2 linked regions of the Lichenibacterium dinghuense genome follow. The protein of the gene in region 2 binds, or shares a complex with, the protein of the main gene of each other region. Links are inferred from orthologs where the notes say so. Each region holds a gene or a part of one and is shown on either strand. Other genes may lie near its edges.

The links. Proteins that work in one complex are often made in the same cells at the same time.
Region 1: the proteins of L7N97_RS05705 (region 2) and accD are in contact, whole or in part, in a solved structure (PDB 8UXZ), measured with the Escherichia coli proteins. The link is inferred for Lichenibacterium dinghuense from one-to-one orthologs.

Annotation. Positions count from the first base shown.
Region 1 is NZ_JAJLMN010000001.1:1,997,832-2,000,831, forward strand. It holds accD (acetyl-CoA carboxylase, carboxyltransferase subunit beta), read right to left. Parts: upstream 1,945-3,000; coding sequence 1,057-1,944; downstream 1-1,056. Other genes in the region: L7N97_RS09685 (bifunctional folylpolyglutamate synthase/dihydrofolate synthase), read right to left, coding at 1-1,048; trpA (tryptophan synthase subunit alpha), read right to left, coding at 1,941-2,801; L7N97_RS09700 (hypothetical protein), read right to left, coding at 2,798-3,000.
Region 2 is NZ_JAJLMN010000001.1:1,180,638-1,188,574, reverse strand. What follows is about bases 1,978-4,946. They hold L7N97_RS05705 (acetyl-CoA carboxylase carboxyltransferase subunit alpha), read left to right. Parts: upstream 1,978-2,971; coding sequence 2,972-3,922; downstream 3,923-4,946. Other genes in these bases: L7N97_RS05695 (L,D-transpeptidase family protein), read left to right, coding at 4,797-4,946; L7N97_RS05700 (hypothetical protein), read left to right, coding at 3,964-4,605; L7N97_RS05710 (hypothetical protein), read right to left, coding at 1,978-2,783. In the rest of the region: L7N97_RS30040 (protein-methionine-sulfoxide reductase heme-binding subunit MsrQ), read right to left, coding at 1-625; L7N97_RS05715 (cupin domain-containing protein), read right to left, coding at 731-1,072; more of L7N97_RS05710, read right to left, coding at 1,152-1,977; more of L7N97_RS05695, read left to right, coding at 4,947-6,209; L7N97_RS05690 (class I SAM-dependent methyltransferase), read right to left, coding at 6,371-7,015; L7N97_RS05685 (transcriptional initiation protein Tat), read right to left, coding at 7,020-7,799; L7N97_RS05680 (glycosyltransferase), read right to left, coding at 7,861-7,937. UniProt on the Escherichia coli protein: Component of the acetyl coenzyme A carboxylase (ACC) complex. First, biotin carboxylase catalyzes the carboxylation of biotin on its carrier protein (BCCP) and then the CO(2) group is transferred by the carboxyltransferase to acetyl-CoA to form malonyl-CoA.

The DNA of each region.
Region 1 (3,000 bases), 810 kb from region 2 along the record:
GCATGCCGCAGACCAGCAGGAGCGGACGGGCCTGGCGCTCCTCCATCTCGGCCAGGGCTTCGGCGAGGATGCGGCCGCCCGCGGCGTTGTGGCCGCCGTCGAGCCACAGCTCCGAACCCGCGGGCAGCAGCGCCGGCAGCGGGCCGCGCTTCAGCGGCTGCAGCCGCGCCGGCCATTCGGCCCGGGACAGGCCGGCCTCGTAGGCCGAGGCCGGCAGGTCCGGGAAGGCCGCGCGCAGCGCCGCGACGGCGGCGGCGGCGTTGCCGTGCTGGTGGCGACCGGCGAGGCGCGGCAGCGGCAGGTCGAGGAGGCCTTGGCCGTCCTGGTAGACGAGGCGCCCGCGCTCCTCCCCGGCCGAGAAGTCCTGGCCCGCGAAGACCGCGGGCGCGCCGACGCGGGCGGCCTCGCGCTCGATCACGGCGCGGGCCTCGTCGCACTGTTCGGCGACGACCGCCGGCACGCCGCGCTTGAGGATGCCGGCCTTCTCGCCCGCGATGGCCGCCACGGTGGCGCCCAGGAACTCGCGGTGGTCCATCGACACGGGGGTGATCACGGTGGCGAGGGGGCGCGGCACGACGTTGGTGGCGTCGTAGCGGCCGCCGAGCCCGACCTCCAGCAGCAGCGCGTCCGCGGTATGCTCGGCGAAGAGCAGCAGCGCCGCCGCCGTGGTGATCTCGAAGACGCTGATGCCCTGTCCGGCGTTGACGGCCTCGCACCGCGCGAAGGCCTCGGCCAGGACCTCGTCTGACACGAGCCGGCCGGCGAGCCTGATCCGCTCGTGAAAGCGCACGAGGTGGGGCGAGGTGTAGACGTGGACGCGGCGGCCCGCGGCCTCCAGGACCGCGCGCATGAAGGCGACGGTGGAGCCCTTGCCGTTGGTGCCGGCGACGTGGATCACCGGCGGGAGCCGCCGCTCGGGGTGGCCGAGGCCGGCGAGCAGCCGCTCGATGCGGCCGAGCGACAGGTCGATGCGCTTCGGGTGGAGCGGCAGGAAGCGGGCGACCAGCGCGTCCGCGGCGCCGGCGGGCCCGCCCGCCATGGCTCCCATGCCGGGGACTACTCCGCCGCGGCGGGCAGCGCCGCCGCGGCGGGGCGCCGGTCCATCAGCAGGCCGCAGAGCCGCGCCAGGGTGGCGCGCATGTCGCGGCGGTGCACCACCATGTCGACCATGCCGTGTTCCTGCAGGTATTCGGCGCGCTGGAACCCCTCGGGCAGCTTCTCGCGCACCGTCTGCTCGATGACGCGCGGCCCGGCGAAGCAGATCAGCGCGCCCGGCTCGGCGATGTGCACGTCGCCCAGCATGGCATAGGAGGCGGTGACGCCGCCCGTCGTCGGGTTGGTCAGCACGACGATGTAGGGCAGGCCGGCGCGCTTCAGGCGGTTCACCGCGACCGTGGTGCGCGGCATCTGCATCAGCGAGAACACGCCCTCCTGCATGCGGGCCCCGCCCGAGGCCGCGTAGAGGATGAAGGGCGCGCCGAGCTTCAGCGCCCGCTCGGCGCCGGTCACGATGGCCTCGCCCGCCGCCATGCCGAGCGTGCCGGCGAAGAAATCGAAGGTCTGCACCGCCACCACGGCGTCGCGGCCGCCGAGCTTGCCGACGCCGAGCTTCACGGCATCGCCGAGGCCGGTGCTGGTGCGCTCCTCCTTCAGCTTGTCGGCGTAGCGCTTCTCGGCGCGAAAGCGCAGCGGGTCGGCCAAAACCTCGGCGACGGGGATCTCCTCCCAGCGGCCGTCGTCGAAGGTGGTCGCGAGGCGGGTCTTCGCGTCCATCTTCATGTGGAACTCGGAGCCCGGCACCACGAACAGGTTGTTCTCGAGGTCCTTGTGGAAGACGAGCTGCCCGGAATCCGGGCACTTCACCCACAGGTTCTCGGGCGTGTCCTTCTTGGTGGTGAGGAAGGAGCGGATCTTGGGCGGGACGACGTTGTTGATCCAGCTCACGGGCGGCTCTCCTCGGCCGGCAGGTCGGTCGGAACGCGCTTGGCCGAGCGGGCCCCGCGCGCCAGGCCCTCGACGAAGGCCCGCACGGCCGGCACCGTGGCGGCCGTGGCGTGGCCGCCGTCGAGCGTGCGGGCCAGCACGTCGATGAGCGCCGTGCCGACCACCACCGCGTCGGCGTGGGCCGCGACCTCGGCGGCGGCCTCCGGCGTCTTCACGCCGAAGCCCACCGCCACGGGGAGGTCCGTGTGGCCCTTGATGCGCCGCACCGCCTGGCCGACGCGGCTGTAGTCCGGGATGGCCGCCCCCGTGATGCCGGTGACCGACACGTAGTACACGAAGCCGCTCGTGTTCTTCAGCACGGCGGGCAGGCGCGCGTCGTCGGTGGTGGGGGTGGCGAGGCGGATGAAGTTGAGCCCCGCCTCCAGCGCCGGCACGCAGAGCTCGCGGTCCTCCTCGGGCGGCAGGTCGACCACGATGAGGCCGTCGACGCCGGCCGCCTTCGCGTCGTCGAGGAAGCGGTCGACGCCGTAGATGTAGATGGGGTTGTAGTAGCCCATCAGCACGATCGGGGTCGCGTCGTCGTGGGCGCGGAAGTCGCGCACCATGTCGAGCGTCTTCGACAGGCGATGGCCGGACTTGAGCGCCCGCAGCGCGGCGGCCTGGATGGTGGGGCCGTCCGCCATGGGGTCGGTGAAGGGCATGCCGAGCTCGATCACGTCGGCGCCGGCCTCGGGCAGCGCGCGCAGCACCGCCGCGGAGGTGCGGTCGTCGGGGTCGCCCGCCGTGATGAAGGTGACGAGGCCGGCGCGGTTCTGTCGGGCGAGGTCGGCGAAGCGGGCCTTCATGCGGGCGGTCAAGCGCGGGCTCCTTCGAGGGCGGCGATGCGGGGCTCGTGATGCTTCATGTCGGTGACGAGCGAGTCGACGGAAGCGACGACGACGTATCGCAGTCCTTCGAGCTGGGTCTCCATCGCGTCGAGCCGCGCATCGATGCCGTCGAGGCGCGCGTCGATGCCATCAAAACGCTTGTCCATCGCTGCCATGTCCGCCCGCATGC
Region 2 (7,937 bases):
CGGGCAGGCTTTCGCCGCGCTTGAAGCGGTTGAGCAGGCGCCAGCCCATCAGCCACAGGAACAGGCCGACCAGCAGCAGGGGGGCGCTGACGTCGAGCTTGGTCTGCAGCATGTAGTGGATCAGCGCCAGCACGCCGATCGGGTAGGCCAGCGTGTGCAGCCTGTTCCAGCGCGCCGGGCCGATGCGCCGGATCATGGCGTCGGTCGAAGTGGCGCCGAGCGCCGCCAGGCCCAGCAGGGCCGCGAAGCCCACGGTGAGGTAGAGCCGGAGCGCGATCTCGCTCGCCACGTGGACGAGGTCGCCGCCCTGCTGGACGATGTAGAGCGTGAAATGCCCCAGCACGTAGAACAGCACGGCGACGCCCAGCATGCGGCGCACGGCGATGAGCTTGTTCCACCCCCCGATGCGCCGGAGCGGCGACACGGCGAGGGACACGATCAGGATCCGCACGGCCCACAGGCCCGACTCGTGGATGAGCGACTTCACCGTGTCGGAGTTCAGCCATCCGAGGTCGAATTGCACCGCGATCCAGGCGGCCGGCGCGAACAGGGCCACGAAGACGAGGAGTTTCAGGATCGACAGGTGGCCCGAGCGGTCCAGCCAGGGGAAGAAGCGCGCCTGCATCGATGATCGCTCGGACTGGGGGAATCGTCGACGACAGAGTGGTGCGCGACCGCGTCGCCATCAAGGCGACGCGGCGAAGGGCCCCTCACCGGACCGGCGGAGCCGTCAGGCCGCGTCGCGGCCGTGCGACTCGGCGGGCGGGGCGGTGGCCTCGACGGCCGTGAAGGTTTCGAGGATGCGGTAGGTGTGGGACGCGCCCTTCGGCACGACCCAGGAGGAGCCCTTCGCGAGCGTGGTCGTCTGCCCCTCGATCTCGAGCTCGGCGCGGCCCGCGATCACGTAGCCCACGGTCTCGTAGTCGCGGCGCACCGGGTCCTTGGTGGCGCCGGAGGGCTCGCCTTCCCACAGGCGCATCGACAGCGACCGGCCGCTGGCGAGATACTTCTGCCCTTCCGGGCCTTCGGCGGCCGAGCCCGCCTCGACCTTCGCCCCGCTCGCATCCGCCATGGCCCGTCCCCCGAGTTTCCGCGGCGGCGCCGGCCGCCGCCGTGGCACGCCAACGCCGGCCTCCGGCGAGGGTTGCCGGTCAGCCGACGCGGCGGCGCGACGGCGGGATGGTGCCGCGGAGGCCGAGCCGCGCGGCGGGCGCCGGCTCCGCCCGGCGCCGGGGGAGCGGCGACGGGCGGGGGGCGGGGACGGGGGCGGGCTCCACCAGCACGGCGCCGCAGGGGCGGCCGCCGCCGTCGAGCGCCCGGGCCGCGGCGGCGAGCGCCGCGGGGGGCACGTCGGCCGGCGCCGCGATGAGGACGAGGTCGGCGCTGGGCGCCAGCGCGGCGGGGTCGTCGCCGACCAGGATCACCGTGTCGAAGGCGTCGAGCCCGCGCAGCCGCGCGGCGCCCGGCCGGGCCGCGGCGGACGCGGCGGCCTCCGCCTCGCCGGGGTCGCTCGGCAGCAGGGCGACGGGGGCGCCCTCGGGGCCGAGCCGGTACAGGGTGCGGACCGCGCCGCCGGCCTCGATCGCGACCGGCACGGCACCCGCGGGGGCGAGGGCGCCGCGCAGCCGGCCGCGCGCGCGGGCCTCCATCAGCAGGGGGCGGCGACCCGCGGCCGCCGCGGCGAGCGCGAGCGCGAAGGCGCCGGCATCGGCGTCGCCGAGGGGGAGGTCGGCCGCGGGCGCCACCAGGACGGTCATCCGTGCCGCGGCCTCGCCGAAGGCGGCCCGCAGCGTGGCGTGGAGCCCCGCCATGGCCTGTGCCGAGGGGGCCGCGGAGGCCTGCAGGGACAGGCGCCCGAGCACCGGCACGCCGTCCGGGACGGAGGCCGGCGCCGGCTCGGGCGCGGGCCGCGGCGTCTCGGGCGCGGGGATGGGCTGCGGCTCCGGCACGCTGGCGAGCGCGGGTTCGACCCGGCGCACCGGGGACGGGAAGGCCCGCGGCCGGCGCGGGCGCAGCAGGCGCAGGGCCGCCCAGGCGGCGCTGAGGAGCGCCAGGCCCAGGGCGGCGGCCGCGAGGGCGAGGCCGCGCAGGGAATGGCGCGCGGGCGGAGCCGCGGCGGCGCCCGTGCGGTCCACGCGCGGCGCGGCGGCCGGCGCCGCGTCGGCGGGCGGCAGCGCCAGCGGCGAAGCGGCGCGGCGCGCGAGCGGGGCGACGGTGCCCGTGGCGTCCGCGCGGGCCCCGGCCGGGAGGGCGCGCGGCGGCGGGACGGCCGCCGCCGCGGCGAGGCGGCGCTCGGCCGCGGCCACGTCGGCGCGGGCGTCGGCGGCGTCGCGCTCGGCCGAGGCCAGCGCCCGGCGCGTGCCGGCGAGGAGCTGGCCGCGGAGGTCCTCGAGGAGCTGCTCGGTCGCCACCAGGGTCGGGTGCTGGTCGCCGAGGGTGGCGCGGTAGCCGGCGGCGCGGCGCTGGGCGTCGGCGTAGTCCGAGCGCAGCGACGACAGGCCGAAGGTGCGGTCGACCTCCGGCATCGGGTCGGTGAGGTGGGCCGGCTGGAGCTCGCGCTTGAGGTCCTCGATCGCGTCGGCCGCGCGGGCGGCGCGGTCCTGGGCCACCGCCAGGGCAGCGCGGTCCTGCGCGGCATCGTAGGCCGCCGGAGCCGAAGCCGTAGCCAGGGCCGGAGCCGCGGGCGCGGCCGGACGTGGGGGCGCCGCCAGGGCAGCGCCGGCCAGCACCAGGGCCACGGCGGCGGGCAGGGCGAGCCGTGCGGGGGCGGGGAGGGGCGGCATCGTGCGGTCTCGTCCGGCGCCCGAGGGGTGGGCTTCAGGGCACGTTAAGGACGAATCCTTACCAGTCCTTCACCCTGTCGGGCGCGCCGGCGCGCCTTGACGGGCGATCCCTGAGCCGTCACGGTCCCGCGCCTCCGCGGCGGAGCCCCTCCGGCGCGCCCCGCCGAACCCGCGAGTCCCCGGATCCCATGCGCCTCTTCCTCGACTTCGAAAAGCCCGTCGCCGAGATCGAGGCCAAGATCGAGGAGCTCCGGCAGGTGGCGAGCAACGAGGACGCCATCCCGATCGGCGACGAGCTGACGCGGCTGGAGGTCAAGGCCGCCCAGGCGCTGGCGGAGCTCTACAAGACCCTGACGCCCTGGCAGAAGACCCAAGTGGCGCGCCACCCGCAGCGCCCGCACTTCTCCGACTACTGCCGGAGCCTGATGACGGACTTCACGCCGCTGGCCGGCGACCGCGCCTTCGGCGAGGACGAGGCCATCGTGGGCGGGCTCGGCCGCTTCCGCGGGCGCGCCGTCTGCCTCATCGGCCAGGAGAAGGGCTCCGACACCGACAGCCGCATCCGCCACAACTTCGGCATGGCGAAGCCCGAGGGCTACCGCAAGGCGGTTCGCCTGATGGAGCTGGCCGACCGCTTCAATCTCCCGGTGGTGTCGCTGGTCGACACGGCGGGCGCCTTTCCGGGGATCGAGGCCGAGGAGCGCGGGCAGGCCGAGGCCATCGCGCGCTCGACGGAAGCCTGCCTGGAGCTCGGCGTGCCCAACGTGGCCGTGATCATCGGCGAGGGCGGCTCGGGCGGCGCCATCGCGATCGCGGCCGCCAACGCGGTCATCATGATGGAGCACGCCATCTACAGCGTGATCTCGCCCGAGGGCGCGGCCTCCATTCTGTGGCGCGACCCGGCCCGCGCGCAGGACGCCGCGACCTCGATGAAGATCACCGCGCAGGACCTGCTGCGCTTCGGCATCATCGACGCCGTGGTGGCCGAGCCCGCGGGCGGCGCCCACAGCGACCCCGGCGCCGCCATCGCGGCGGCCGGCGACGCCGTCGAGGCCGCGCTGGCGGGCTTCGACGGCTGGTCGCGCGAGCGGATCCAGGCGGCGCGGGCCGACAAGTTCCTGGCGATCGGGCGGCGCTGACGGCCCTTGCGCGGAGGTTCGCGGGCGGGGAAGGTGGGGCCATGCCGCTGCATCCCCTCGCCATCGACCGCTTCGCTTCCGCCCTCCTGGAGGACATGACGCCCGGCGAATGGGCCTCGATGCGCGACGTGGTGTCGGACCTCGTCGCCGCCTTCCGCGGCCAGCGCGAGGGCGGGCGGGCCGACGTCCGCCCCGGGCCGGACGCCCGCGAGGTGGTGGGCGACCTGATCGCCAAGCTCGAGGCGCCGCCGGTCGCCTCGGCCCTGCAGGCGCGCCTGTGGACCCTGTCCGACCGGCCGAAGCACCGCGCCGAGGGCGCGGCCTGGCTCGACGCCCATCCCGAGGCGGCGGCCGCGCCGGGCGGGCAGTTCGACGACGAGAACCTTGAGTTCGTGTTCGATGCGCCCTTCACGGAGGAGGACGAGACCGCGCTGCCGCGCATCCTGCGCGTCACGGCGGCCCAGGACCGCGAGATGGGCGGCTGGAACGCCAGCAGCCCGGACGGCCTCGCCATCCGGGCCCCGACCAAGGCCGAACTCCTGGATGGTCTGGCCGGGGCCGCGCCGGGCTTCCTGCGCGACCGGCACGGCCACGCCGGCCCGGCCACGGTGATCGTGGATTGGCACGAGGCGGGGCGCTCCCACAGCACGACGCTGTCGGTCGGCTCCGCGAAGCGCGGATGACCGTCTCGGCCTCGTCGGCCGACAAAGCGTCACCTCAAAGACGCAGATTGACTCAAAATTTACCGAACGGGTTGGAACCTTTTGGGGATCGTCGCCCACGAGTTGCGGTAACGCCGGCTTAAGCCTTAAAACCGCATCCGTGTGGCCGGCGAAATATCCGACCAGGGGCGCGAGCAGTGGACATCGGCGACATGCGGTCAGGACGCGCGTTGGGGATCCTCGGCCGGCTCGCCCTCGTGGCCGCCGGCGCGGCGCTTCTGGCGGGCTGCAACGAGGACCTCGGCGTCACCGGCAACGCGCGCGCCTATTCGCCGATCCCCGAGGCCACGCTCAAGTCGATGACCGCCAAGTCGACGACCAAGAACGCGCCGGTCCTGATCCGCGCCTACAAGAAGGAGGCGGAGCTCGAGATCTGGAAGCAGCAGGCGGACGGCCGCTACGTCTACCTGAAGACCTTCCCGATGTGCCGCTGGTCCGGCCAGCTCGGCCCCAAGATGCGCGAAGGCGACCGGCAGGTGCCGGAAGGCTTCTACACGATCACGCCGGGCTCGATGAACCCGAACTCGGCCTACTTCCTGTCGTTCAACGTCGGCTATCCCAACGCCTACGACCGCGCCTGGGGCCGCACCGGCGGCTCCATCATGGTGCACGGCATCTGCTCCTCCGCGGGCTGCTTCTCCATGACGGACGGGCAGATCGAGGAGATCTACGCCATCATGCGGGAAGCCTTCGCGGGCGGGCAGCACGCGGTGCAGATGCAGAGCTTCCCCTTCCGCATGACGGCCGAGAACATGGCCAAGGCGCGGCTCGACCCCAACATCGCCTTCTGGCGCGAGCTGAAGAAGGGCGCGGACGAGTTCGAGGTGACCAAGATGCAGACGCCAGTGGGCGTGTGCAACAAGCACTACGTCTTCGCCAAGGCCAAGGGCGGCGCGAGCTTCGACGCCGAATCGGCCTGCCCGCCGCTCGACCTCGACGGCGAGGTCGCCCGCGCCCTCACCGACAAGGAGGCGAAGGACGAGACGGAGATCAAGAAGCTCGTCGCCGAGGGCGTGAAGCCCGTCCGCATCGTGTACCAGGACGGCGGCCAGAACCCCGCCTTCGCGCACCGCTTCGCCGAGGTCAGCCGGCCCGACGCCATCGCGGCCGCCCCCACCGAGTTCGTGCTCGACGACGGACCGAAGGCCAAGCCCGCCGCGGTGCAGATCGCCGCCGCGCGCAAGTCCGTGGGCGACGGGCTGTCGAAGCCCGAGCCCGTCGTGGCGCTGGCCGCGGCCGCGATCCCGCCCGCCCCGGCGAAAGCCCTTCCCAAGGGCGCCAAGCCGGTGCTGACGGCCTCGGCCAAGCCCGCCACCATGCCCGACGTGACCGGCTCGGTGCCGGCGGCCTTCGCGGCCGCCCCCTCGGCCTACGCCAAGGAGGAGCCGAAGAGCGCCACCCGCGCCTTCTTCGACCGCCTGATGGGCAGCGCCGACGCGCCGGCCGAGGCGGCCCCCGCCGCGCAGGCCGCGGGACCGGCCGCCGCCAAGCCGGGGACCCAGGCCTCGGCCAGGAAGCCCGGCCTCGATCCGACCGCGGTAGCGCTGTCGCCCGCGGCGGAGTAGGCGGGGCGACCCCCGACCTCCTGAGCAGATCGAGGAGGGGCGCGACTCCTAACGTGCCTCGTCCTTCGACACGGCCGCTCCGCGGCCGGCTCAGGACGAGGCTCGTTGCAGGCCGTGTGGGACGCTGCCGAAGCTCATCGTGCCGAGATCACCGTCCCGCCTCAGCCTCTCACCCGCCACACGCCGCCGCGCTTGACGTCGGCGTCCTCCAGCAAGCGCATCACCGGCACGTCGTAGGCGGCCAGGGGCTCGAAGGCGGTCGGGTCGAAGTAGCTGCGGCCGGGGTCGCCGACGATCACGCGGGCGCCGCGCCGCGCGAGGCTCCGCAGCCAGGGCGTGACGGCGCCCGCCGTGTCGCGCTCGTAGAAGACGTCGGCCACCAGCACGGCGTCCCAGCCCTCGTCGCGGCCGACGAGGTCGTCCCCGCGCGCCTCCACCGCGACGCCGTTCTCCGCCGCGTTGAGCGCGATGGCGGCGAGCGCGAAGCCGTCGATGTCGGCGGCCTCGACGCGCGCGGCGCCCGCCAGGGCGGCGGCGATGCCGACGAGCCCCGAGCCCGACGCGAAGTCGAGCACGCGGGCGCCGCGGACCTCCTGGGGATGGTCGAGCACGTAGCGCGCCAGCGCCTGCCCGCCCGCCCAGGCGAAGGCCCAGAAGGGCGGTGGCAGGTTCGCCTGATCGAGGTCGGCCTCGGTCATGGCCCACAGGTCGGTCGCGTCGTCGGCCGCGTGGAGCAGCACCTCCGGCACCAGCGGCACGGGCCGGAGCCGGGTGTTGCGGCGGATGAAGGCGGCGCGGTCCGGCACGGGATCAGACCGCGAGGTGGAAGCCAGCGTCGGCGAAGGCCGGCAGCGTGCCGGTGGCGCCGGGCGTCAGCACCACGCCAGGGACGAGGTGGTCGGTGAGGGCCGCCGCGAGCTTGGCCTGCCCGGCCTTGTCGGGGTCGCGGCCCGAGGAGCCGAGCACCCCGGCGAGCCCCCACAGCGCAATGTGGCAGGCGAGGAACACGGCGCCGCGCGCCTGCAGCGCCGGGATTGAGGCGTCGTCGGCCGAGAAGGGGCCGCGGGGATCGCGGATCGGCGCCGGATCGCCGGCCTCGGGCGGCCGGGGCTGAAGGAAGACGTTGCTGTTCGGCGCCTCGGCGTCGAGCCCGGCGAGGCCGTACTTGTCCCAGGCCGGCTGATCGAGCAGCGCCATGAGGGCCGGCCCGCGCGTCAGCGAGGCGACGAGGAAGTCGGGGTGCCGGTAGCTGTAGACCTGCACGTCGAGGGCGTTGCGCATCGCCGTCAGCCACGGCCAGCCGAGCGCGGAGGCCGACCACACCTGCTTCGGCCCGCCGCCGTAGGCCAGCACGGCGGCGAGGGCCTCGGCGTCCCACTGCGACGGGTCGCTCAGCACCGCCGTCGTGGTCGTGACGTTGCGGCGGCGCGGCAGGGCGGCGAGCTTGAGGCCGAGGTCGCCAAGGGACGCGAAGCCGCCCCCCTGCGCGGCGGCCGGCGTCGCGGCGACGGCCGCCGCCGGGGCGGCCGCCAAGCCCAGCCCCGCCCCCAACAGCTTCAGCGCGCTGCGCCGGCTGGCCGCGTCGTCCATGGTCTCGTCCCCCTCCCGGATCATGTCGGTCCCGAACGCCTCGCCACCGCCAAAAGCTGCCTCACCGCAGCCCCTCCGCGAGCCCGCGGTAGACGCCGACGAAATCCGCCGCGACCCGCTCCGCTGTGAAGCCGTCGA